DNA from 4 places in the Streptomyces sp. NPDC056480 genome. Region 2 is predicted to be linked to each of the others. Evidence: riboswitches for the same ligand, from Rfam matches in the RefSeq annotation. Region 2 holds a riboswitch; each other region holds the start of a gene.
What was found. Region 2 has a riboswitch for cyclic di-AMP ahead of ACFQ79_RS22945 (peptidoglycan DD-metalloendopeptidase family protein). Riboswitches for the same ligand answer to the same signal wherever they lie in the genome.
Positions count from the first base shown of each region.

Region 1 (5,339 bases), on a different contig from region 2:
CCATGACCGCGATCTACGACACGATGCGCTCGCTCCACTGCGACGTGGAGACCACCTGTCTGGGCCAGGCCGTCTCCACCGCCGCCGTGCTGCTCGCCGCCGGCACCCCGGGCAAGCGCATGATGCTCCCGGGCGCCCGGATCACACTGCGTCAGCCCGCCATGGACGAACCGCTCCAGGGACAGCCGAGCGATCTCGACATCCACGCCCGCGAACTGCTCCGTCTCCGCGCGCTGATGACGGGGATGCTCAGCGAGCACACGGGGCGGGACCGGGAGCGCGTCGAGGCCGACCTCGACCGCCTCACGGTCCTGGACGCGCCGGCCGCGATCGCGTACGGCCTGGTGGACCACGTGATCACGAGCCGGCGCGCGGGCGCCGGCGGCACGGCGGGGTGAGCCGGCCGTGGTTCCCGAGCTGCCGCCGCTGCCCGCCCTGACCCGCGCCGAGAGCGAACTCGTCGACGCCTACCTCGAAGTGGTCGACCTGCTGGGCAAGATCAATCCATCCAGGGGAACGCATACCTATGGCGCACTGCGCGCGGCACAAGCCCTGGTGGGACGGACGGAAGCACTCCTCCAGGCCCTGACGCTCATGCATATGCGGGGCGAGAACGAGGTGCACGCGGACACTTTGGCGCGTGCGCTCAGGGTGTTGGACGGTGAGCGCCGGGCGGACCGCGTCACCGTCCCGCGCACCCGCGCGAGTTGACATATCCGCGTGTCGTGTCGAGGTCCGGACGGCCGACGCGGACCGCAGAATCGCTCCCCCGTTCGGCGTAGTCGACGAGTCGACATATATGCCGGGTGAGTTGCGCAACAGGTGTACGCATCTGGCGGAATGGGGCGTTCCACCCCTGGTGCGGGGCTCGTAGGCCAAACCTCCGAAGATCACAAAGGCTCCCTGTCCACCCGTATGGATCAGTCGTGAGGAGCCTCACATATCGCCGTTTCAGCTCGGATTTCGACCTGGGTGTGGGTCAAGATCCCTGTCGACGACAAGCCCCCGCCACCGCGGCGGGGCGGTCCGGGCGGACGCCGAGTCCTGCCGCTGTCCCGGACGTCTGGTCGACAGGATTGGATCGGCAGGAGTGGAGGACCCGATTTTTACGGGGCGTACGCGCTGTTCCGGCAGCGAGGCCGTCCCTCGGGGTGAAGCCGCGTCAGCGGCCGGGCATCTTCGCCAGCCCGAACCCGACAGGTCATCCTTCGCAGGCGGCTGACGAAGGGTTGCGCATGACTGCGCAGATGCACGTCCCGTCCCTGCTGTCCCGGGCCGGAGCCGTCTCGGCTCTCACCCTCGCCGCCGTCGGCGGCACGCTGTTCGCACCCGGTGCGGCAACGGAGGCCCAGGCAGCCACCACGCACGCGAACAAGGCACTGAGCGTCGCCGCGTCCAAGAAGGGAGCTCCGTACCGGTACGGGAGCACCGGACCCTCCAGGTTCGACTGCTCCGGTCTGACGCTCTACGCGTACAAGAAGGCGGGCAAGTCGCTGCCCCGCACCGCGCAGCAGCAGTACAACAAGACCCGGCACATCTCCGCCTCCACCAGGCAGAAGGGGGACCTGGTCTTCTTCCACTCCGGCGGGAGGGTCTACCACGTGGGCATCTACGCCGGCAGCGGCAAGATCTGGCACTCGCCCAAGACGGGTTCCTGGGTGAAGCTCGACAAGATCTGGTCGTCGAAGGTCTACTACGGCCGCGTCCGCTGATCAGGCGGCGGTAGCGGTTCGTCCGTGAGGGGTGCGGTGGCGCCGCCGTACCCCTGACCGACAGCACGGGACCTAACAGCTGGCCACGGGGGCCACGGTCCACGGAAGAGTGATCCAGACCGTCTTGCCGCCGTCCTCGGTCGGCGTGACCGACAGACGGCCGCCGGCTTCGGCGGCGAGGACGCGGATGATGACCATCCCGCGTCCGTTGTCCTGCTGGACCGCCGCCGGGAGGCGACGGGGCCGGCGCGGATGGCTGTCGGTGACGCCGACGTGGAGCCGCTCCTCCCGCTCCAGGCGGACGTCGACCGTGAAGGTGGGCGACTGTCCGAGGGTGTGCAGGACGGCGTTGGTGGCAAGTTCGGAGACGATCAGCCGGATCGAGTCCGCGATCTCCGCGGCGTCGTCCAGACCCCAGCTCATGAGGACGTCCGCGACGTAACGCCGGGCCGTGGGGACCGAGGCGGGTTCGCTCGGCAGCGTGACGGATGCTTCCTGGTGATCTGCCATGGCGACGCTGTCCCTTTCCCACCGGGGCCACCGCCCCGGATTGCGCTTCGCGTCAGAGTGCCACCGATCGTGCCGCGCCGTGCGGCGTTCCACCAAGATATGTCCCCATCTGTCGCCCGAAGCGGTGAACTCTGCTGCTTGGGAACGCCCTTGGCGCGCTACCCGGCGTCGGGCGCGGTGCGCAGGATGGTCCGTACCGCGTGCTCGATCTGTGCGTCGGTCAGATCGGCGCGGGCCGTGAGCCGCAGCCGCGAGATGCCGTCGGGAACGGACGGGGGCCGGAAGCAGCCGACCGCCAGACCCTGTTCGCGGCAGTCCGCCGCCCAGCGCAGGGCCGCCTCCGGCGAGGGCGCGCGCACCGAGACGACGGCCGCGTCGGGCCGGGCCGCCGTGAGACCGGCCTCGGTGAGCAGCCGGTACAGGGTGGTCGCGACGGTACGGGCCCGCTCGGCGAGGCCCGGTTCGGCCCTGATCAGGCGCAGGCTCGCGAGGGCGCCGCCCGCGGCGGCCGGGGCGAGACCGGTGTCGAAGATGAAGGTGCGGGCCGCGTTCACCAGGTGCTCGATCACCCGGGCCGGGCCGAGGACTGCACCACCCTGGCTGCCGAGGGACTTGGAGAGGGTCAGGGTGGCGACGACGTCCTCGTCGCCCGCGAGCCCGGCCTCGTGGAGGGCGCCCCGGCCGCCTTCGCCGAGGACGCCGAAGCCATGGGCGTCGTCCACCACGAGTCCGGCGCCGTGAGCGCGGCAGGCTTCCGCGAGCTCCGTCAGCGGGGCCTTGTCGCCGTCGACGGAGAAGACGGAGTCGCTGACGACCAGGGCCCGCCGCCCGGGGTGCGCGCCGAGGGTCTTGCGTACGGCCTCGGGTTCGGTGTGCGGCACGACGGCCGTCTCGGCGCGGGCCAGACGGCAGCCGTCCACGATCGAGGCGTGGTTGGAGGCGTCGGAGACGATCAGGGAGTCCCGGCCGCCGAGCGCGGTGAGCGCGGCCAGGTTGGCCGTGTAGCCGGAGGAGAAGACGAGGGCCGCCTCGAACCCGCAGAACTCGGCGAGCTCGCGCTCGAGCCGGGTGTGCAGCCGGGTCGTGCCGGTGACGAGCCGCGAGCCGGTGGAGCCGGCGCCCCAGCGCCTCGCCGCGTCGGCCGCCGCCTCGGTGACCTCGGAGCGGCGGGTGAGGCCCAGGTAGTCGTTGCCCGCCAGGTCGAGCAGGTCCGACTCGGCGGCCCGTGGCCGCAGCGTACGGACCAGACCGGCGTCCGCCCGGCGGCGTGCCTCGGCGTCGGTCCAGTCGAACGCGGTACGGCGGGGGCCCGCGGCCCGTGCGTCGTCGGCCTGTGGCATTCGGCGATCCTTTTGTAGGCAGCGCACAGACCCTAACCGGATGATGCCGAGGTCGGGATGTGGTCATCCACACACCTCTATCGGGGGCGTTTGTTCAGATCCTCCTTGGCCCGGGGGTGGGCGGTAGGCAAGGATCAGCGCTTATGGACCTGCTGAACACGCTGGTGGAGAAGGGGCTGCGGCGCGAGCTGCCGACCCGTGAAGAAGCGCTCGCCGTCCTGGCGACCTCCGACGACGAACTGCTCGATGTGGTGGCGGCGGCCGGCAAGGTGCGCCGTCAGTGGTTCGGGCGGCGGGTGAAGCTCAACTACCTGGTGAACCTGAAGTCGGGCCTGTGCCCCGAGGACTGCTCGTACTGCTCGCAGCGGCTCGGCTCCAAGGCCGAGATCCTCAAGTACACCTGGCTGAAGCCGGACGAGGCCTCCCAGGCCGCCGCCGCGGGTGTCGCGGGCGGGGCCAAGCGGGTCTGTCTGGTCGCGAGCGGCCGCGGTCCGACCGACCGGGACGTCGAGCGGGTCGGCAGGACCATCGAGGCCATCAAGGAGCAGAACGAGGGCGTCGAGGTGTGCGCCTGTCTGGGTCTGCTCTCGGACGGCCAGGCGGAGCGGCTGAAGGACGCCGGCGCCGACGCCTACAACCACAACCTGAACACGTCCGAGGCGACGTACGCCGGGATCACCAAGACCCACACGTACGCGGACCGGGTGGACACCGTGCAGAAGGCGCACGCCGCCGGTCTGTCGGCCTGCTCGGGTCTGATCGCGGGCATGGGCGAGACCGACGAGGACCTCGTCGACGTCGTGTACGCGCTCCGCGAGCTCGACTCGGACTCCGTGCCGGTCAACTTCCTGATCCCCTTCGAGGGGACGCCGCTCGCCAAGGAGTGGAACCTCACCCCGCAGCGCTGCCTGCGGATCCTGGCGATGGTGCGGTTCGTCTGCCCCGACGTCGAGGTGCGGATCGCCGGCGGCCGTGAGGTGCACCTGCGCTCCATGCAGCCGCTCGCGCTGAACATCGCGAACTCGATCTTCCTCGGCGACTACCTGACGAGCGAGGGCCAGGCCGGCCAGGCCGACCTGGACATGATCGCGGACGCGGGCTTCGAGGTGGAGGGCGCGGGCACGACGACGCTCCCGAAGCACCGCGCCGACGCGCTCGCCGCGGCGGGCGGCGGCTGTGGTTCCCAGGCGCCGGCGGGCTGCGGCTCGCACGACGCGGCGGAGGGCGCGGGCTGCGGCTCGCACGCCGAGGCCGGTGGCGGCTGCGGTCCGTGCGGCGGTCACGCCCAGGCGGCGCCCTCGGCCGAGCCCGCCGCGGAGCCCGCCGGCGAGGTGCCGGGCGCCCGTCCCGACCTCGTGGCCGTGCGCCGCCGCGGTGCCGGGACGGAGCTCGCCCCGAATGCGTAACGACGAACTGCTCGCCCTGGACCGGGCGCACGTCTGGCATCCGTACGGGCCCATGCCGGGCCGTACGGAGCCGCTGGTCGTCGAGTCCGCGTCCGGTGTCCGGCTCCGGCTCGCCGAACCGGTGCACGGCCAGGCCGAGTTGATCGACGGCATGTCCTCGTGGTGGTCGGCGCTGCACGGCTACAACCACCCCGTGCTCAACGAGGCGGCGCACGGCCAGCTGGACCGGATGAGCCACGTCATGTTCGGCGGGCTCACCCACGAGCCGGCCGTGCGGCTCGCCACCCGTCTGGTCGAGATCACCCCGGAGCCCCTCCAGCACGTCTTCCTCAGCGACTCCGGCTCGGTCTCCGTCGAGGTCGCGGCCAAGA
Region 1 is NZ_JBHTSA010000031.1:27,442-32,780, forward strand. Features, by position in the region: gene ACFQ79_RS16350 (ClpP family protease) at 1-398, shown strand, start outside; gene ACFQ79_RS16355 (hypothetical protein) at 406-711, shown strand; cyclic di-AMP (ydaO/yuaA leader) riboswitch at 1,026-1,232, shown strand; gene ACFQ79_RS16360 (C40 family peptidase) at 1,236-1,712, shown strand; gene ACFQ79_RS16365 (ATP-binding protein) at 1,785-2,222, opposite strand; gene ACFQ79_RS16370 (8-amino-7-oxononanoate synthase) at 2,381-3,562, opposite strand; gene bioB (biotin synthase BioB) at 3,706-4,968, shown strand; gene ACFQ79_RS16380 (adenosylmethionine--8-amino-7-oxononanoate transaminase) at 4,961-5,339, shown strand, end outside.
Region 1: it holds a riboswitch for cyclic di-AMP, as region 2 does, so the genes downstream of both, ACFQ79_RS16360 (C40 family peptidase) here and ACFQ79_RS22945 (peptidoglycan DD-metalloendopeptidase family protein) in region 2, are expected to answer to the same signal.

Region 2 (5,339 bases):
GGCTGAAGGAGCTCGTGCCCCGGTACGAGCTGCTCCACGAGATCCGCGGGCGCGGACTGATGATCGGGATCGAGTTCGGCCGGCCGTCCTCGCTCGGGCTGCGCGGGCGCTGGACCATGCTCCAGGCGGCCCGGAAGGGTCTCTTCGCCCAGATGGTCGTCGTCCCGCTGCTCCAGCGGCACCAGATCCTCACCCAGGTCTCAGGGGATCATCTGGAGGTGATCAAGCTGATCCCGCCGCTGGTCGTCGACGAGGCGGACGTGGACCGGTTCGTCACCGCCTTCACCGCGGTCATGGACGACGCCCACGGTGGCGGCGGGCTGATGTGGGACTTCGGGAAGACCCTGGTGAAACAGGCTGTCGCGCAGCGCTGACCGTACGACCCCGGGCTTTTGCCTCTGAGGCAATAAACTTGCCTCAGAGGCACGATCCTGGCGGAATGGACGCATGGACCACGTCCCCGGGGAGACCTCCCCGGAACCCGTCACCCCGGCCCCCGGCGCCCCTGGCGCCGCCGGCCCCGACGTCCTGCCCGACGTCGCCCCGCAGCTGCGGGCCCTGCGCCGCCGCCGGGGACTCACCCTGGAGGCCGCAGCGCAGCGGGCCGGCCTCTCGCCGGCCCACCTCTCGCGTCTGGAGACGGGGAACCGGCAGCCCTCGCTCCCGATGCTGCTGGCCCTCGCCCGTATCTACGGTACGACGGTCTCGGAGCTCCTCGGCGAGGCGCCCCCCGAGCGCGACCCCGTCGTCCGCGCCGGGCGCTCCGAACCGGTCGAGGCCGACGGCTGGATCTACCGCCAGGCGGGCGGCGCCGGGCGCGCCCTGCAGTGCCTGCGGGTCCACGTGCCGTACGCCACCCGGGCCGACATCGTGCGCGTCCACCCGGGCGAGGAGTGGATCCACGTCCTGGAGGGCCGGGTGCGGCTCGCGCTCGGCGAGGCCGTCCACGTCCTCGATCCCGGGGACAGCGCGCACTTCGACTCGCTGACCCCGCACCGGATCGGGGCGGCGACCCCCGGCGGGGCCGAGCTGCTCTTCGTCCACACCCTGATGCAGAGCCCCGTCGCCGAGCTGTGTCTCGGCGACGGCACTCCGCACCGACGCTGATCCCGCGTACTTCCTTCGAAAGAAAAGGACCGAGATGTCCGAGAAGTCACGAGCTGTCACCGGCGAAGAGCGAGGCGAGGGCAAGTTCCCCAAGGGTCTCGTCCTGCGCCTCTTCGCCTATCTGATCGCCGGGCACCTCTTCGCCGGCTTCCTCTACCTGCTCTTCATGCTCGGCGGGCAGAACCAGTAGCGGGTCCTGGTCACGCCTCCGTGAGCAGGCGCTCGCGCAGCCGCTCGCGGGTCTCCGGGGACAGCTTCAGGCCCTCCGAGAGGTAGGCGTCCACCGAGCCCCAGGTCGCCTCGATCGTCTCGAAGGCGCCCCGCAGATACTCCACCCGCGCGTCGAACAGCGGGCTCAGCAGCTCCATCACCTCGGGCGACATCGCGTCCGGGGCGGTGGAGCTGCGGCGCACCTTGTAGCGGCGGTGCGGGTCGTTCGACTTCACGTAGTCGGCCTCGATCGCCTCCCGCTCGACCCCGACGGCCAGCAGTGTGATCGCGATGGAGAGCCCGGCGCGGTCCTTGCCGGCCGCGCAGTGCATCAGGGCGGGGAGGCTGTCCTCGGCCAGCGCGTGCAGGATCCGGCTGTGCTCCGGGGTCCGCTCGACCACCATCTTCCGGTACGAGTCGGACATTCGGGTCGCGGCCTTGCCGTCGCCCAGGATGTCCCGCAGCTGCTCGATGTCGCCGTCGCGGACCAGCTTCCAGAACTCCTTTCCGTCGGCCGGGTCGTTGAGGGGTATGTTCACGTTCCGTACACCCGGCAGATCGACGTCCGGGCCCTCGACCTTCCGGTCGGCGAGGTTCCGGAAGTCGAAGACGGTGTGCAGGCCGAGCGAGTCGAGGAAGGCGACGTCCTCCTCGGTGGCGTGGGCGAGGTGGCCGCTGCGGTAGAGGCGGCCGGGGTGCACGGCGCGCCCGTCCGTCGTCGGCAGGCCGCCCACGTCCCGGAAGTTGCGGACCTCGGCCAGCTCGGGCTCGTTCGCTTCGATGGGCGGGACCTGCGGCAGCTGCTGCGTCACGGATGCTCCTGAGGGTCGACGTTCGGGTGCCCGACGCGAGATCGGTTCCAGGGGCAATCATCCAGGTGGGGCCGGGCCGGCGCACCCCCCTGGACGGGAATGGGTGATCTGTCCGAATTGGGGCCTTACGTATAACGCGCCCTGTTTGCAGGCGAGATGAGCCGCAGCGCGTGAGCAGGGTCATAGAAGTGACGGATCGTGGCCGACGGGCCGGAGCAATTGCCGTACGGAAAAAGGAAATCGAGGGTCCGTCATCCACGGAGGGTGACCGGAATTCCGGGCGGAAGGACGTACCCGGAAAGCCGGTGGAAATCACTGGCTTGTTCGCGTCGACCCCGCTCGTCTAGCGTCACCGTCAATCCGGTCGGACCGCCGAATCCTGCCACCGTCCGGAATTCCACTCATCCCATGCGTGGCAGGAGCGGGGGACCCAGGAAGTACGCCGGTCCCGCGACACAGGACGGCTCGGGGTGAAGCCGCGTGAGAGCGCGGCCGGACATCTCCAGTCCGAACCCGACAGCTCACCTCGTAGGCGCCGGAGAGGAATTCGCCATGCCCGCGAAGGGTAAGCACCGCCGCATCAAGTCCAACCGCCTCACCCGCGGAATCGCCGCCGCCGGTACGGGAGGTGCCGTCGTCGCCCTTCCGCTCCTCGGTGCCACCGGCGCCCACGCCGCCGAGCAGGCCGCCCCGGCCGCCGCTCCCGGCCAGGCCGTCACCGCCGCCGCCCAGGTGAAGGCCCCCGCCTCCGCCAAGGCCGCGCCCGCCGCCGCGAAGGCCGCGCCGAAGACGTACTCCGTCGTGCGGGGCGACTACCTGTCGAAGATCGCCGCCGAGCACCACCTCACCGGTGGCTGGCAGAAGCTGTACGCGGACAACCGTCAGGTCGTCGGCGAGAACCCCTCGCTCATCCTGCCCGGCATGAAGCTCACCCTCGGCGCCAAGAGCACCGCCAAGGCCGCCGCGCCGAAGAGCTCCGCGCCCAAGGCCGCCGCGCCGAAGAGCGCCGAGAAGAACGGCGACACCTCGCGCGCCTCCCGGAGCAGCGAGCGCTCCGCCGCCCCGGCCAAGAGCGCCCCGGCCGCGAAGGCGGCGCAGTCCTCGGAGTCCTCCGGCGCCGCGACCTCCGCCTCCGGCTGGTTCGCCCCGGTCAGCGGCGGCATGTCCACCCCGTACCGCGCCGCCGGCTCCATGTGGTCCTCCGGCTACCACACCGGTGTCGACTTCATGGCCTCCACCGGCACCACGATCGTCGCGGTCGGCCCCGGCACCGTCTACTCCGCCGGCGACGGCGGCGCGTACGGCAACCAGGTCGTCATCCAGCACGCCGACGGCACCTTCTCGCAGTACGCCCACCTCTCCTCGATCTCCGTCTCCGCCGGCCAGACCGTGAGCGGCGGAGAGCAGATCGGCCTCTCCGGCGCGACCGGCAACGTCACCGGCCCCCACCTGCACTTCGAGATCCGCACCGGGCCGGACTACGGCTCCGACATCGACCCGATCGCCGCGCTGCGCCAGCACGGCGTGAACATCTGACGCACCGTCGCCACCCGAGGCCCGGCACACACGTGCCGGGCCTCCGGCGTGTTCCCGCTCTATTCCGGCTTGGCAAATTCTTTATCGGTGGCATATGTCACCCGGCGTCAACCCCTCCTTACGGTCGCGTAGGTCACATCCGAAGGGGAAGGATGTGCTCCCGTGGCAGACGATTCGAGATCAAGAGACAAGCACGCATTCGGGTCGTACGCGGCGATCGGTGACAGCTTCACCGAGGGCGTCGGAGACCCCGGGCCCGACGGGACCTACGTCGGCTGGGCGGACCGCTTCGCGGTGCTGCTCGCCGACCAGCTGCCGGAGCACGACGCCTTCCGCTACGCCAACCTGGCCGTACGCGGGCGCCTCCTCGACCAGATCGTGGCGGAACAGGTCCCCCGGGCGAAGGAACTCGCCCCCGACCTGGTGACCTTCTGCGCCGGCGGAAACGACATCATCCGCCCCGGCACCGACCCCGACGAGGTCGCCGAACGCTTCGAGCGCGCCGTCGCCGAACTCACCTCCGCCGTCGGCACCGTCATGGTGACCACCGGCTTCGACACCCGCGGCGTCACGCTCCTCAAGCACCTGCGCGGCAAGATCGCCACGTACAACGGGCACGTCCGGGCCATCGCGGACCGCTACGGCTGCCCGGTCCTCGACCTCTGGTCCCTGAAGTCCGTCCAGGACCGGCGCGCCTGGGACGACGACCGCCTGCACCTCTCGTCCGACGGCCACACCCGGGTCGCCCTGCGCGCCGCCCAGGTCCTCGGCATGCCGGTGCCGGCCGACCCGGACCAGGCGTGGCCGCCGGTACCCCCGCGCGGCACGCTCGAGGTGCGCCGCGACGACATCCACTGGGCCAGGGAGTACCTCGTGCCCTGGATCGGCCGTCGGCTGCGCGGCGAGAGCTCCGGCGACCACGTCGAGGCGAAGCGCCCCGACCTCATGCCCCTGTAGTTCCGGGGACAGCCGGCGGGTGCACGCCGGCGGGGATCCGCTCCAGGACCCCGCCGGCGAACACGTCGTACAGGGGCAGCGTCTCCAGATGGACGTAGCCGATGTGGCAGTCGCAGACGGCGAGGGGACAGGCCCGGGGGCGGAGGGCGGCGCGGTACGAGCCGTCGTACAGGTTCCCCAGCTCGGCCTTGACGAAATGGCAGCGCCGTACCGTCCCCTCGCCGTCCACCGAGATCACCGACTCCCCGGTCCGGCACGGCAGCCCCGCCGAGCGGTGCGGATGACGGCTGTACGGGAAGAGCGGGTCGATCCGCGTCCACTCCGCGGCCTCCGCGTCGGTGTACGCGTGCCCCTCCGCGGCGTTCACCCAGAGGTAGACGTGCGCCGGCAGCGCGGCCCGCAGCCGCCGGGCGTGCTCCGCGTGCTCGGGAAGCCCGACGACGCCGACGCTGAAGCGGACGCCCCGCTCCGCCAGCTCCCCGCACTTGGCGAGGAAGCGCTCGTACGGCGTCTGCCCCGGGTGGTACGTGCACCAGAGCGCCACGCTCTCCGGGTCAGCCTCCGCCAGCCAGTCGGTCCGGCAGCTCAGATTCGTCTGGATCGCCACCCGCTCCACGTGGGGGAGCCGGGACAGCTCGACCAGCGCCCGCCGGTACCAGGAGCGGACCAGACCCTCGCCCCAGGGGGTGAAGAGGACGCGCAGCCGGTCCTCGGTCT
Region 2 is NZ_JBHTSA010000053.1:28,516-33,854, forward strand. Features, by position in the region: gene ACFQ79_RS22925 (aspartate aminotransferase family protein) at 1-374, shown strand, start outside; gene ACFQ79_RS22930 (helix-turn-helix domain-containing protein) at 448-1,107, shown strand; gene ACFQ79_RS22935 (DUF6126 family protein) at 1,142-1,297, shown strand; gene ACFQ79_RS22940 (tyrosine-protein phosphatase) at 1,308-2,129, opposite strand; cyclic di-AMP (ydaO/yuaA leader) riboswitch at 2,490-2,677, shown strand; gene ACFQ79_RS22945 (peptidoglycan DD-metalloendopeptidase family protein) at 2,682-3,665, shown strand; gene ACFQ79_RS22950 (SGNH/GDSL hydrolase family protein) at 3,828-4,622, shown strand; gene ACFQ79_RS22955 (STM4011 family radical SAM protein) at 4,609-5,339, opposite strand, start outside.

Region 3 (5,339 bases), on a different contig from region 2:
GTCGTTGCCCAGGGAACCGAAGTTGCCGTGGCCGTCGACCAGGGGGAGCCGCATGGAGAAGGGCTGTGCCATGCGGACCATGGCGTCGTAGATCGAGGCGTCGCCGTGCGGGTGGAGCTTGCCCATCACCTCGCCGACGACACGGGCGCACTTGACGAAGCCCCGGTCCGGCCGGAGCCCCATCTCGTTCATCTGGAAAACGATGCGTCGCTGGACGGGCTTCATGCCGTCACGGGCGTCCGGGAGGGCACGCGAATAGATCACCGAGTACGCGTACTCGAGGAAGGAGCCCTGCATCTCGTCGACAACGTCGATGTCGAGGATTCGCTCCTCGAACGCGTCGTCCGGCGGCGGTGTCTTCGTGCTGCGGCGGGCCATCGCGGCTGCGGCTCCTTCACCAACAAGGTTGATCTGACGCGGACCATTGTGGACCGTGCCACCGACAACGCCGACCGCGACCCGGAAGAGGGACATCTCCCGGGGGCGGGAACTTCGCCAGGTGTCGGCGCGCTTGCATACAGTGGCAGGACTTTTTCACATCGCGATCGAAGGGACGTACATGCCCATGGGTCACACGGCCACGGCCGAGGCCGGCTCCGGCGGCCTGACAGCGACCGAGCACCGGTTGGCGAACGGCCTGCGCGTGGTGCTCTCGGAGGACCACCTGACCCCGGTCGCCGCGGTCTGCCTCTGGTACGACGTCGGCTCGCGGCACGAGGTCCCGGGCCGCACGGGCCTCGCTCACCTCTTCGAGCACCTGATGTTCCAGGGCTCGAAGCAGGTCCAGGGGAACGGGCACTTCGAGCTCGTGCAGGGCGCCGGCGGCTCGCTCAACGGCACGACGAGCTTCGAGCGCACCAACTACTTCGAGACCATGCCCACGCACCAGCTGGAGCTCGCGCTCTGGCTGGAGGCCGACCGCATGGGCTCGCTGCTCGCCGCCCTGGACGACGAGTCCATGGAGAACCAGCGGGACGTCGTCAAGAACGAGCGCCGCCAGCGCTACGACAACGTGCCGTACGGCACGGCCTTCGAGAAGCTGACCGCCCTGGCCTACCCGGAGGGGCACCCGTACCACCACACGCCGATCGGGTCGATGGCCGACCTGGACGCGGCCACCCTGGAGGACGCGCGGAACTTCTTCCGCACGTACTACGCCCCGAACAACGCCGTGCTCTCGGTCGTCGGGGACATCGACCCGGAGACGACCCTCGCCTGGGTCGAGAAGTACTTCGGATCCATCCCGGGCCACGACGGCAAGCCCGCACCGCGCTCCGGCGACCTGCCCGAGGTCATCGGCGAGCAGCTGCGCGAGGTCGTCGAGGAGGAGGTCCCGGCCCGCGCGCTGATGGCCGCCTACCGGCTGCCGCACGACGGCACGCGCGCGTGCGACGCCGCCGACCTGGCCCTGACGGTCCTCGGCGGCGGCGAGTCCTCCCGGCTGCACAACCGCCTGGTCCGCCGCGACCGCACGGCCGTCGCCGCCGGCTTCGGCATGCTGCGGCTCGCGGGCGCGCCCTCGCTCGGCTGGCTGGACGTCAAGACCTCCGGCGGGGTCGAGGTCCCGCAGATCGAGGCGGCCGTCGACGAGGAACTCGCCCGGTTCGCCGCCGAGGGCCCCACGCCCGAGGAGATGGAGCGCGCGCAGGCCCAGTTGGAGCGCGAGTGGCTCGACCGGCTCGGCACCGTCGCGGGCCGCGCCGACGAACTGTGCCGGTTCGCCGTGCTGTTCGGCGACCCGCAGCTCGCGCTGACCGCCGTCGACCGCGTCCTGGCGATCACCGCCGACGAGGTGCGGGACGTCGCCGCGGCCACGCTGCGCCCCGACAACCGCGCGGTGCTGGTCTACGAGCCGCTGGCGACCGAGCAGAGCGAGAACGCCGACGGCGACGACGAGGAAGAGGGAGCGGACCAGTGAGCGACGCCGCCGCGTCTTTGACGAGCATGGACTTCCACCCGCAGCCGAGGCCCGGCACCGCCCGGCCCTGGGCCTTCCCGGCCCCGGACCGCGGCGCCCTGGACAACGGCCTGACGGTGCTCACCAGTCACCGCCCCGGCCAGCAGGTCGTGGCCGTGGAGATCTTCCTGCCGGCCCCGCTGGACGCCGAGCCCGCCGGTCTCGACGGTGTCGCCACCATCATGGCCCGCGCGCTCTTCGAGGGCACGGACCAGCAGAGCGCCGAGGAGTTCGCGGCCGAGCTGGAGCGCTGCGGCGCCACGCTCGACGCGCACGCCGACCACCCGGGCGTACGGGTCTCCCTGGAGGTTCCCGTCTCCCGGCTGCCCAAGGCGCTCGGTCTCGTCTCCGAGGCCCTGATCGCGCCGGCGTTCCTCGAGACCGAGGTCGAGCGCCTGGTGCGCAACCGCCTCGACGAGATCCCGCACGAGACGGCCAACCCGGCCCGCCGCGCCGCCAAGCAGCTCTCCAAGGAGCTCTTCCCGGCCGAGGCCCGGATGTCCCGGCCGCGCCAGGGCACCGAGGAGACCGTCGAGGCGATCGACGCCGCCGCGGTCCGCGCCTTCTACGAGGCGTACGTCCGGCCGGCCACGGCCACCGCCGTGGTCGTCGGCGACCTCATTGGTGTCGACCTGGACAAGGTCCTCGCCGAGACCCTGGGCGCCTGGACCGGCGAGCCGGCCGAGCCGCTCCCGATGCCGCCGATCACCGCCGACGACACCGGACGGGTCGTCATCGTGGACCGTCCCGGCGCCGTCCAGACCCAGTTGCTGATCGGCCGGGTCGGACCCGACCGCCACGACAGCGTCTGGCCGGCCCAGGTCCTGGGCACGTACTGCCTCGGCGGCACGCTCACCTCGCGGCTCGACCGGGTCCTGCGGGAGGAGAAGGGCTACACGTACGGCGTGCGCGCCTTCGGGCAGGTGCTCCGCTCGGACGGCCGGGGGAACGGCGCCTCGATGCTCGCCATCAGCGGTTCCGTCGACACGCCCAACACCGGTCCCGCTCTTGACGACCTGTGGAAGGTGCTGCGGAAGCTGGCCGCGGAGGGGCTCACCGACGCCGAGCGGGAGACGGCCGTGCAGAACCTGGTGGGGGTCGCGCCGCTCAAGTACGAGACCGCCGCCTCCGTCGCCGGGACGCTCTCCGACCAGGTCGAGCAGCACCTCCCGGACGACTACCAGGCCCAGTTGTACGCCCGGCTGGCCGAGACCGGCACGGTCGAGGCGACCGCGGCCGTGGTCAGCGCCTTCCCCGTGGACCGGCTCGTCACCGTGCTCGTCGGCGACGCGGCGCAGATCGCGGAGCCGGTGCGCGCGCTCGGGATCGGCGAAGTGACCGTCGTGACCGGCTGATTCACACCGCGGACACGGCAAGAGAGGGCCCCGACGGCGCAGTTCGTCGGGGTCCTCCCCTTTGTCCGTATTGAGGTTAAGGGTGGCTGTATGCCCTGTGGCATGTCTTACAAAATGCGTGTCCGGTTGGTGATTGAAAGACGATCCGCATAGCGTCGGTGCGTCTGTTCGTCAGTTGCACGTGCCGCACCCGCGGCATCGGACAGACATCGCCGAGTCCCCGTCAGGCGCGAGCCTGGGGAGCCGGGGACCCACGCGTAGTCCCTGGGGTGAATCGGGCGCCTTCGTCTCGTACGGAGGGGCTCGTAGGAGACCTTCCTGCTCCGAACCCGTCAGCTAACCCGGTAGGCGAGAGGGAAGGAAAGGATCAGCCCCTACATGGCGTTCACCCGTGCCACCGGGAAGCATCGTGCTCCGAGCCGGATGGCGCGCCGCGGCGTGGGCATCGCCGGCGCGGCGACGCTCGCCACCACCGGCGTCATCGGAACCCTCGCTTCCCCGGCGCTCGCCGCCGACACGGACAACCGCTCGCTCGAGGACACCGGTCTCATCAAGGTGATCACCGAGGACTCCCTCGCCGAGCGGATCGACGCCCAGGCCGCCGCCCAGGAGCAGGAGGCCTTCGAGGTCGCCGCCAAGGCGAAGGCCAAGGCCGAGGCGAAGCGCAAGGCCGAGGCCCGCGCCAAGGAGATCCGCGAGGCCGAGCAGCGTGCGGCCCGTGAGGCCGAGCGTCGTCGTCTGGCCTCCTTCCAGCTGCCCGTCGAGGGCACGTACGTGTCCACCGGCTACCAGACCGGCGGCTCGCTGTGGTCCTCCGGCAGCCACTCCGGCATCGACTTCCACGCCTCCTACGGCAGCAGCGTCGTCTCCGTCGGCTCGGGCACCGTCGTCGAGGCCGGCTGGGGCGGCGCGTACGGCAACAACATCGTCATCCGGATGAACGACGGCACGTACACCCAGTACGGGCACCTCTCCTCCATCGGGGTCTCCGTCGGCCAGACCGTCGAGCCGGGTGAGCGGATAGGCATCTCGGGCTCGACCGGGAACTCGACCGGCCCGCACCTCCACTTCGAGGCGCGGACGACGTCCGAGTACGGCTCCGACATCAACCCGGTCTCGTACCTGCGCGCCCGCGGCGTCAACGTCTGATCCAGGACGGTCCAGGACGCCCTCGCGCGGGGCCGGCGGTTCCGCCGCCGCCCCCCCCCGCATCGCAAAAGCCCCGGCTCGTACAGAGCCGGGGCTTTTCGTCGGCCGCGGGACATCGATATTCCGCCGGGGCATCGGAAATTCCGGCGTGCTGCAATAGAGTCGCAGATCGGGCGCAGAACAGGCGCCGTCGGAATTGACTCGCGCAGACCAAAGGCGGAGGTCGGACATGCGCATTCCCGCGCACTCGGTATGCACGGCGATCCGGGACGACATCGTCTCCGGCGTCTTCGAGCGGGGCAGCCGGCTGACCGAGGACCAGCTGGCCCGCCGGTACGGGGTGTCCCGCGTCCCGGTCCGCGAGGCCCTGCGCACCCTGGAGTCCGAGGGCTTCGTCGTCTCCCGCCGCCACGCCGGGGCGCATGTCGCCGAGCCCACCGACCAGGAGGCCGCCGATCTGCTCGACATGCGGGCGCTGCTCGAACCGCTGGGGGCGGCCCGCGCCGCCCAGCGGCGCACGGAGGCCCATCTCAAGGTGCTGCGCGGCCTGGTCAGGCTGGGGCAGGAGCGGGCCAGGCGCGGGCAGGGCGAGGATCTGCGCTCACTCGGCGGCTGGTTCCACGAGACCCTCGCGCAGGCCTCCGGCAGCCCGGCCCTGACGGCGCTGTTGACCCAGCTGCGGCACAAGATCGCCTGGATGTACGCGGTCGAGCAGCCCGAGCGGCCGGTGGACGCCTGGGCCGAGCACGGTGCGATCGTGGACGCGGTGGCGCGCGGCGACGCCGAGCGGGCGCGGACGCTGACCGCGCTGCACGCGGAGCGCTCGCAGTCGTTGCACCGTCTCAAGAGGCCGGACCGCGGCCGTGTGAGGGTTTCGC
Region 3 is NZ_JBHTSA010000016.1:63,791-69,129, forward strand. Features, by position in the region: gene ACFQ79_RS10325 (DNA topoisomerase (ATP-hydrolyzing) subunit A) at 1-378, opposite strand, end outside; gene ACFQ79_RS10330 (M16 family metallopeptidase) at 560-1,918, shown strand; gene ACFQ79_RS10335 (M16 family metallopeptidase) at 1,945-3,312, shown strand; cyclic di-AMP (ydaO/yuaA leader) riboswitch at 3,513-3,678, shown strand; gene ACFQ79_RS10340 (M23 family metallopeptidase) at 3,691-4,461, shown strand; gene ACFQ79_RS10345 (GntR family transcriptional regulator) at 4,691-5,339, shown strand, end outside.
Region 3: it holds a riboswitch for cyclic di-AMP, as region 2 does, so the genes downstream of both, ACFQ79_RS10340 (M23 family metallopeptidase) here and ACFQ79_RS22945 (peptidoglycan DD-metalloendopeptidase family protein) in region 2, are expected to answer to the same signal.

Region 4 (5,339 bases), on a different contig from region 2:
GCGGTGCCGTGGCTTGCGCTGTGCGCGGTGGGGCTGGGGTGCGCCGCGGCGATGGCCCTTCTGGCGAGGGGCGGGCGGCTGGCGGAGGGAGCGACGCCGGCGGACTGAGCCGGGGCGGGGCCACGGTGCGTACCCGCGCGCGCGGCCGGGCCCGGTCCGTCTCCCCGCGCGCGTGGCCGGGCCTTCCCCCGGGTCCGTACGCCAGTCGGCCCCGCGGGAGTCGCCGCCCCGGGCGGCGGCGGCCACCCTGGGAGGGCGCGGTACGGGCCGCGGCCGGGTACGGACCGGGCAGGAGAGCACAGGTGGGGCACCCCCCAGGAGCGATCGGCGGGCGGCGGGGCGGCGAGGGCCGCCGCCCGTACGGGGGTGCCCGGCGGTTCATCCGGGCGCTCCCGCCGCTCATCATCGTGGGCGGTGTCTTCTTCGACGTCCTGACGCCGCCCCAGTACAGCGCGGCGCCGATGTTCTCCGCCGCCCCGCTGATCGCGGCCCCCTTCTTCTCCACCCTCACGACGCTGCTCACCGGGATCGCGGCCGTCCTCGCCTCCGTCGGGCTGCACGTCTACAACGACACGGCGACCCGGATCCCTTCGCTCACCGAGTTCCTGACCGTGCTCACGGTCTCCGCGCTCGCCATGCTCATCAACCGGGTCGTCCTCCGCAGCGGCGAGCGGCTGGCCTCGGCGCGGGTCATCGCGGAGACCGCGCAGAAGGCGGTGCTGCCGACGCCCGCCGAGCGGATCGGCGGGCTGCAGTGCGCGGCGCGGTACGAGGCGGCGCAGGCGGACGCGTTCATCGGCGGCGACCTGTTCGCCGTCCAGGACACCCCCTACGGGGTACGGCTCGTGGTCGGCGACGTCCGCGGCAAGGGCATGGACGCGGTCGAGGCCGTCGCCGTCGTCATCGGGGCGTTCCGGGAGGCGGCCGAACAGGAGCGGACCCTGGAGGGCGTGGCGCAGCGGCTGGAACGGGCCCTTGCCCGGGAGGGCACCCGCCGGCACGGGCTCGACGCCTTCGAGGGGTTCACCACGGCCGTCCTCGCCGAGATCCCGCGCGGTGACGGGGGCGGCACCTTCGACGGTTTCGTACGGGTCGTCAATCGCGGGCACCCGCCTCCGCTGATGCTGTACGCGGACGGGCGCCTGGACACGATGGAGCCGGGCGAGCCGGCGCTGCCGCTCGGCATGGGCGAGCTGGCGTCGTGGCCTGACCGCGCCGAGGCGCGGCCGTACCCGCCGGGCGCCACGCTGCTCCTCTACACCGACGGCCTCTCGGAGGCGCGGAACGCCGAGGGCGTCTTCTACGACCCGGGGGAACGGCTCGCCGGGCGGATCTTCCCCGGGCCCGAGGAACTGCTCGACGCGCTCGTGGACGACGTACGGCTGCACACCGGCGGCGGGTCGACCGACGACATGGCGCTGCTCGCGGTGAGCCGTCCCGCGACGGGGCAGCCGGAGCGTCGCCGGACGATGCCGGTGGTGCCGCCGGGCGGGTCCGGATCCCCCCGAGGCGGGCCCGGTCACCGGCCGTAGTCGCAAGGTGTCTCACTGCGATAACAATTGACATAACGTCAGATCGCGAGGGTTTCGGCTTCCCTTACTGAAGGGGGGTCAACTCGGACCATTCCCTCCCAATTCAATGAATGATCAAGAGGAACAGCTTGGAATCGGCACCCCGTGTCTATTAACGTTCGATAACGCAGCGCGGTCGTCCCAGCCGTCGCAAGAGGCGGCACCGTGCGCACGCGCCGAATCCTGAAAAGGAACCGGGGAACCACTACTTGGGGTGAATCGGGCCCTTCGCACTTGTGCGACCGTGCCCGTAGGAGACCTTCCTGCTCCGAACCCGTCAGCTAACCCGGTAGGCGAGAAGGAAGGAAAGGAGCGCGCCTCCGTGGCGTCCAACACTCCCGCACCCGAAGCCCCCTTCGATGCCTTCGGTGGTGGTGCGGGTCCTGCCGCCCCGGACACCGAGTGGAACCCCACCGAGGGATCCCTCCGCGCCGAGAGCCGCTCCGGCGGCCGCCACCGTGTCGTCAAGCAGCGCTCCAACTTCGCCCGCTCCTCCACCGTCCTCGGCGTCGGTGTGATCGCGGCCGTCGGTGCGGGTGGCCTCGCCACCGCGCAGGAGAAGCCCCCGGTGGCCATATCGCTCCCGGACCTGCCCGACCTCCACCTGCCGGACGCCCACGACCTCCCCGGTGTCGGCGACCTCCTCCCCGAGGAGACCCAGGAGACGGTCAGCGCGGCCCGCGCCAACCCGAACCCGCTCACCGTCGCCACGTACGCCACCCTCGACGACGCGCAGGGCACCAAGGCCCCGCAGATGCAGCAGGCCGGCCTGGTCACCCAGGACGGCCCGGCGGCCGAGGCCGCGCCCGGCGCCGGCGACGCGGGCGAGGCCCTGCGCGCCCGCATCCTCCAGCAGGCCGAGCAGCAGCAGGCCTCCGCCGACGCCGCCGACAAGGCCGCGGCGGAGAAGGCGGCGGCCGAGAAGGCCGCCGCGGAGGCCGCGGCCAAGGCCGACGCCGCGGAGAAGGCGGCCGCCGAGGCGAAGGCCAAGGCCGAGGCGGAGGCCAAGGCGAAGGCGGAAGCCGAGGCCAAGGCGAAGGCCGAGGCGGCGGCCGAGGCCGAGCGCCTCGCCAAGCTGGCCGCGAGCTACACGCTGCCCCTCTCCTCGTACAGCCTCAGCGCCACCTACATGCAGTCCGGCTCGATGTGGTCCTCCGGCTACCACACCGGCCTCGACTTCGCCGCCCCCACCGGCACCCCGCTCAAGGCGGTCCACGGCGGCACGATCAAGTCGGCCGGCTGGTCCGGCTCGTACGGCTACCGCGTCGTCCTGGAACTCTCGGACGGCACCGAGATCTGGTACGCCCACATGTCCTCCATGACGGTCTCCGCGGGCCAGACCGTGGGCACCGGCGAGACCATCGGCCGCGTCGGCGCCACCGGCAACGTCACCGGCGCCCACCTCCACATGGAGGTGCACACCCCCGGCGGCTCCGGCCTCGACCCGGCGGAGTGGCTGCGCTCCAAGGGCCTCAGCCTCTGACCCGACCGGGTCGCCACGACGGCGACCCGGTCCGCCCGCCCTACCGCGCGGGCGCGCCGGCCCCGGCCTCCGCCACCCAGGCGTCCAGCTGCTCCCGGGTGGTGCCGGGGTCGGCGACCAGCGCACCCAGGTCGTCGCCCTCGACGACGGTGGTCGCCAGGGCCGGGCACCTGCGGCAGCCCTCCACACCGACCTGGACCCACCACTTGCAGTGGGCGCGCAGATGACACCGCGGCACGCTCCGACGCTCGTCCGCCGGCGTTGCGGCCACCCGCTCCACCAGGCCGCAGTCATTGCCCCTGCGGTGCAGACAGTTGCTGACGCAGTGCGACGCGAAGCGCAGGACCCGGGTCGGCTCGACATCCTTCGGGATGACCGGCAGCACGTCTCGGGCCGGCACGGGATCGGCGAGGTACACGACCTCGCCGCCCTGCCCCGACCGCACTCCCAGGACGACCGACTCCGGTGCGTCGGCCTTGCCGCTCGGGCACCATGTCCTGCTCGCTCCGGAACGGTCCGCGGTGCTCATCTCCACCTCCTCGTCCGTCGGGCGGGACCGCTAGACGATCTGGCCGGCGCAGGCCGGAGTGCAGGCCGCTGCCGTGCGCTCCTGCTCGACCGCCTTGGCCAGGTGCGCCTCCAGCTGCGCCGAGGTGATCTGTCCGGGCTTGGGCGAGGACTGCGCGGACGCGGCACCCGCTCCGCCGAGAACGAGCGCGGCGGCCGCGAGCGCGGCCGCGGTACCCCCGACGGCGGGACGACTCGTGTACTTCATGCTGCAACCTCCTGGATGGGTACGAAAGGCGTACCGGCACGCTAGGAGGCCCCGGAGCCCGTCACCGGCAGTTCGGGGCGGCTGTCGGGGGGCGGTCGCGTCCGCCCCTAACTGCGGTACGGGTTGAAGCCGTCGTAGTCCAGGTACTGCGGCGGCGCCCAGACCTGGCCCGTCGCCCGCGCCGCGTACGTCAGGGCGGGGGACGCCACCGCCCGGCGCTGCCACAGATGGTGCAGCAACTCCTGCTCACGGGCCGGGAAGTCGGGCCCTGCCGTGCCGCGCCGGGCCCGGTCCCGCAGGAACGCCAGGGTCGTCGCGAAGGACTCGTACTCGCCGACGGCCCGCGCCGCCGGCGGCCCGTACGTACGGGCGGCGAAGGAGCGGGCCAGCTGGCGGGCGCGCATCGAGGAGAGCGCGAGCGGCTCGGCGGGGGAGAGCCAGCCGGCCGCCGCGTACGCCGGGAGCTCGCCGGATATCGTGCGCAGCTCGCGCTGCCGGCTCCAGACCGCGAGCCAGGTCAGCAGGCCGAAGGCCGGGACCATGAGCGCCCCGTACACCGCGTAGAAGGTCAGGGGGCCGCCGAAGGTGGCCGAGCCGTTCCACGCGGCGTGCAGGCCCATCGCGAGCAGCAGCCCGGCGAGCGGCAGCAGCACCCGCCGCAGGCGCTTGCCGCGCGGCGCGAGGGCGGCGAAGCCGAAGCCGACGCCGGTGAGCACGGTGAAGAGCGGATGCGCGAACGGCGACATGACGACCCGGACGAAGAAGGTCGCGGCGGTCACCGAGCCGAGGCCGGTGGAGCCGAACTCCTGGTCCTCGCCGAAGGCGTTGCCGAGGTAGAGGATGTTCTCGGTGAAGGCGAAGCCGGTCGCGGTGAACCCGGCGATCACGACCCCGTCGACGAGCCCGCCGAAATGCCTCCTGCGGAAGAGGAAGAGCAGCAGGATCGCGGCGGCCTTCGCGGTCTCCTCCACGACGGGCGCCACGACGGTCGCGCCGAGGGTGTCCGCCGAGGCGGGATCGGCCGTGGCCGTCGCGATCCAGCGGACCGCGAAGGAGTTCGCCAGGATCGCGACGAGCGCGGCGGCGAAGGCGCCCCAGGCGAACGCGAAGAGCAGGTTCTTCCAGGGACCCGGCTCGACCCGGTCGAGCCAGCGGAACGCCGCCATCAGCAGCGGTACGGGAAGCACGGCGAGGCCCAGGCCGACGAGGAACCCCTCGGTGCCGGTCTGCTCGCGGACCAGCCCGAGGATGAACAGCGCGCAGATCGCGAGCACGGTGACCAGCGCGACGGCCCGGACCACCCTGCTGCGCCAGAAGTCCCGGCGGGGCCGGTAGCGCCACTGGGACCGGTCGGCGGCGGCAGGGAAGGCCGGCTCCTCGGTGTCCCGGTGGGGGACGGGAGCGGCACCGGCTTCGGTGGGGACGGGGAAGGACACGTCAGCGACCCTAACGACCCGCACCGACAGCCGGGAAAGGGTTAAGCCCCCGGGGAGATCCCCCGGTCACCTCC
Region 4 is NZ_JBHTSA010000046.1:38,216-43,554, forward strand. Features, by position in the region: gene ACFQ79_RS21215 (MFS transporter) at 1-108, shown strand, start outside; gene ACFQ79_RS21220 (PP2C family protein-serine/threonine phosphatase) at 303-1,532, shown strand; cyclic di-AMP (ydaO/yuaA leader) riboswitch at 1,736-1,882, shown strand; gene ACFQ79_RS21225 (M23 family metallopeptidase) at 1,894-3,054, shown strand; gene ACFQ79_RS21230 (hypothetical protein) at 3,095-3,583, opposite strand; gene ACFQ79_RS21235 (hypothetical protein) at 3,614-3,829, opposite strand; gene ACFQ79_RS21240 (PrsW family intramembrane metalloprotease) at 3,937-5,265, opposite strand; gene trmB (tRNA (guanosine(46)-N7)-methyltransferase TrmB) at 5,332-5,339, opposite strand, start outside.
Region 4: it holds a riboswitch for cyclic di-AMP, as region 2 does, so the genes downstream of both, ACFQ79_RS21225 (M23 family metallopeptidase) here and ACFQ79_RS22945 (peptidoglycan DD-metalloendopeptidase family protein) in region 2, are expected to answer to the same signal.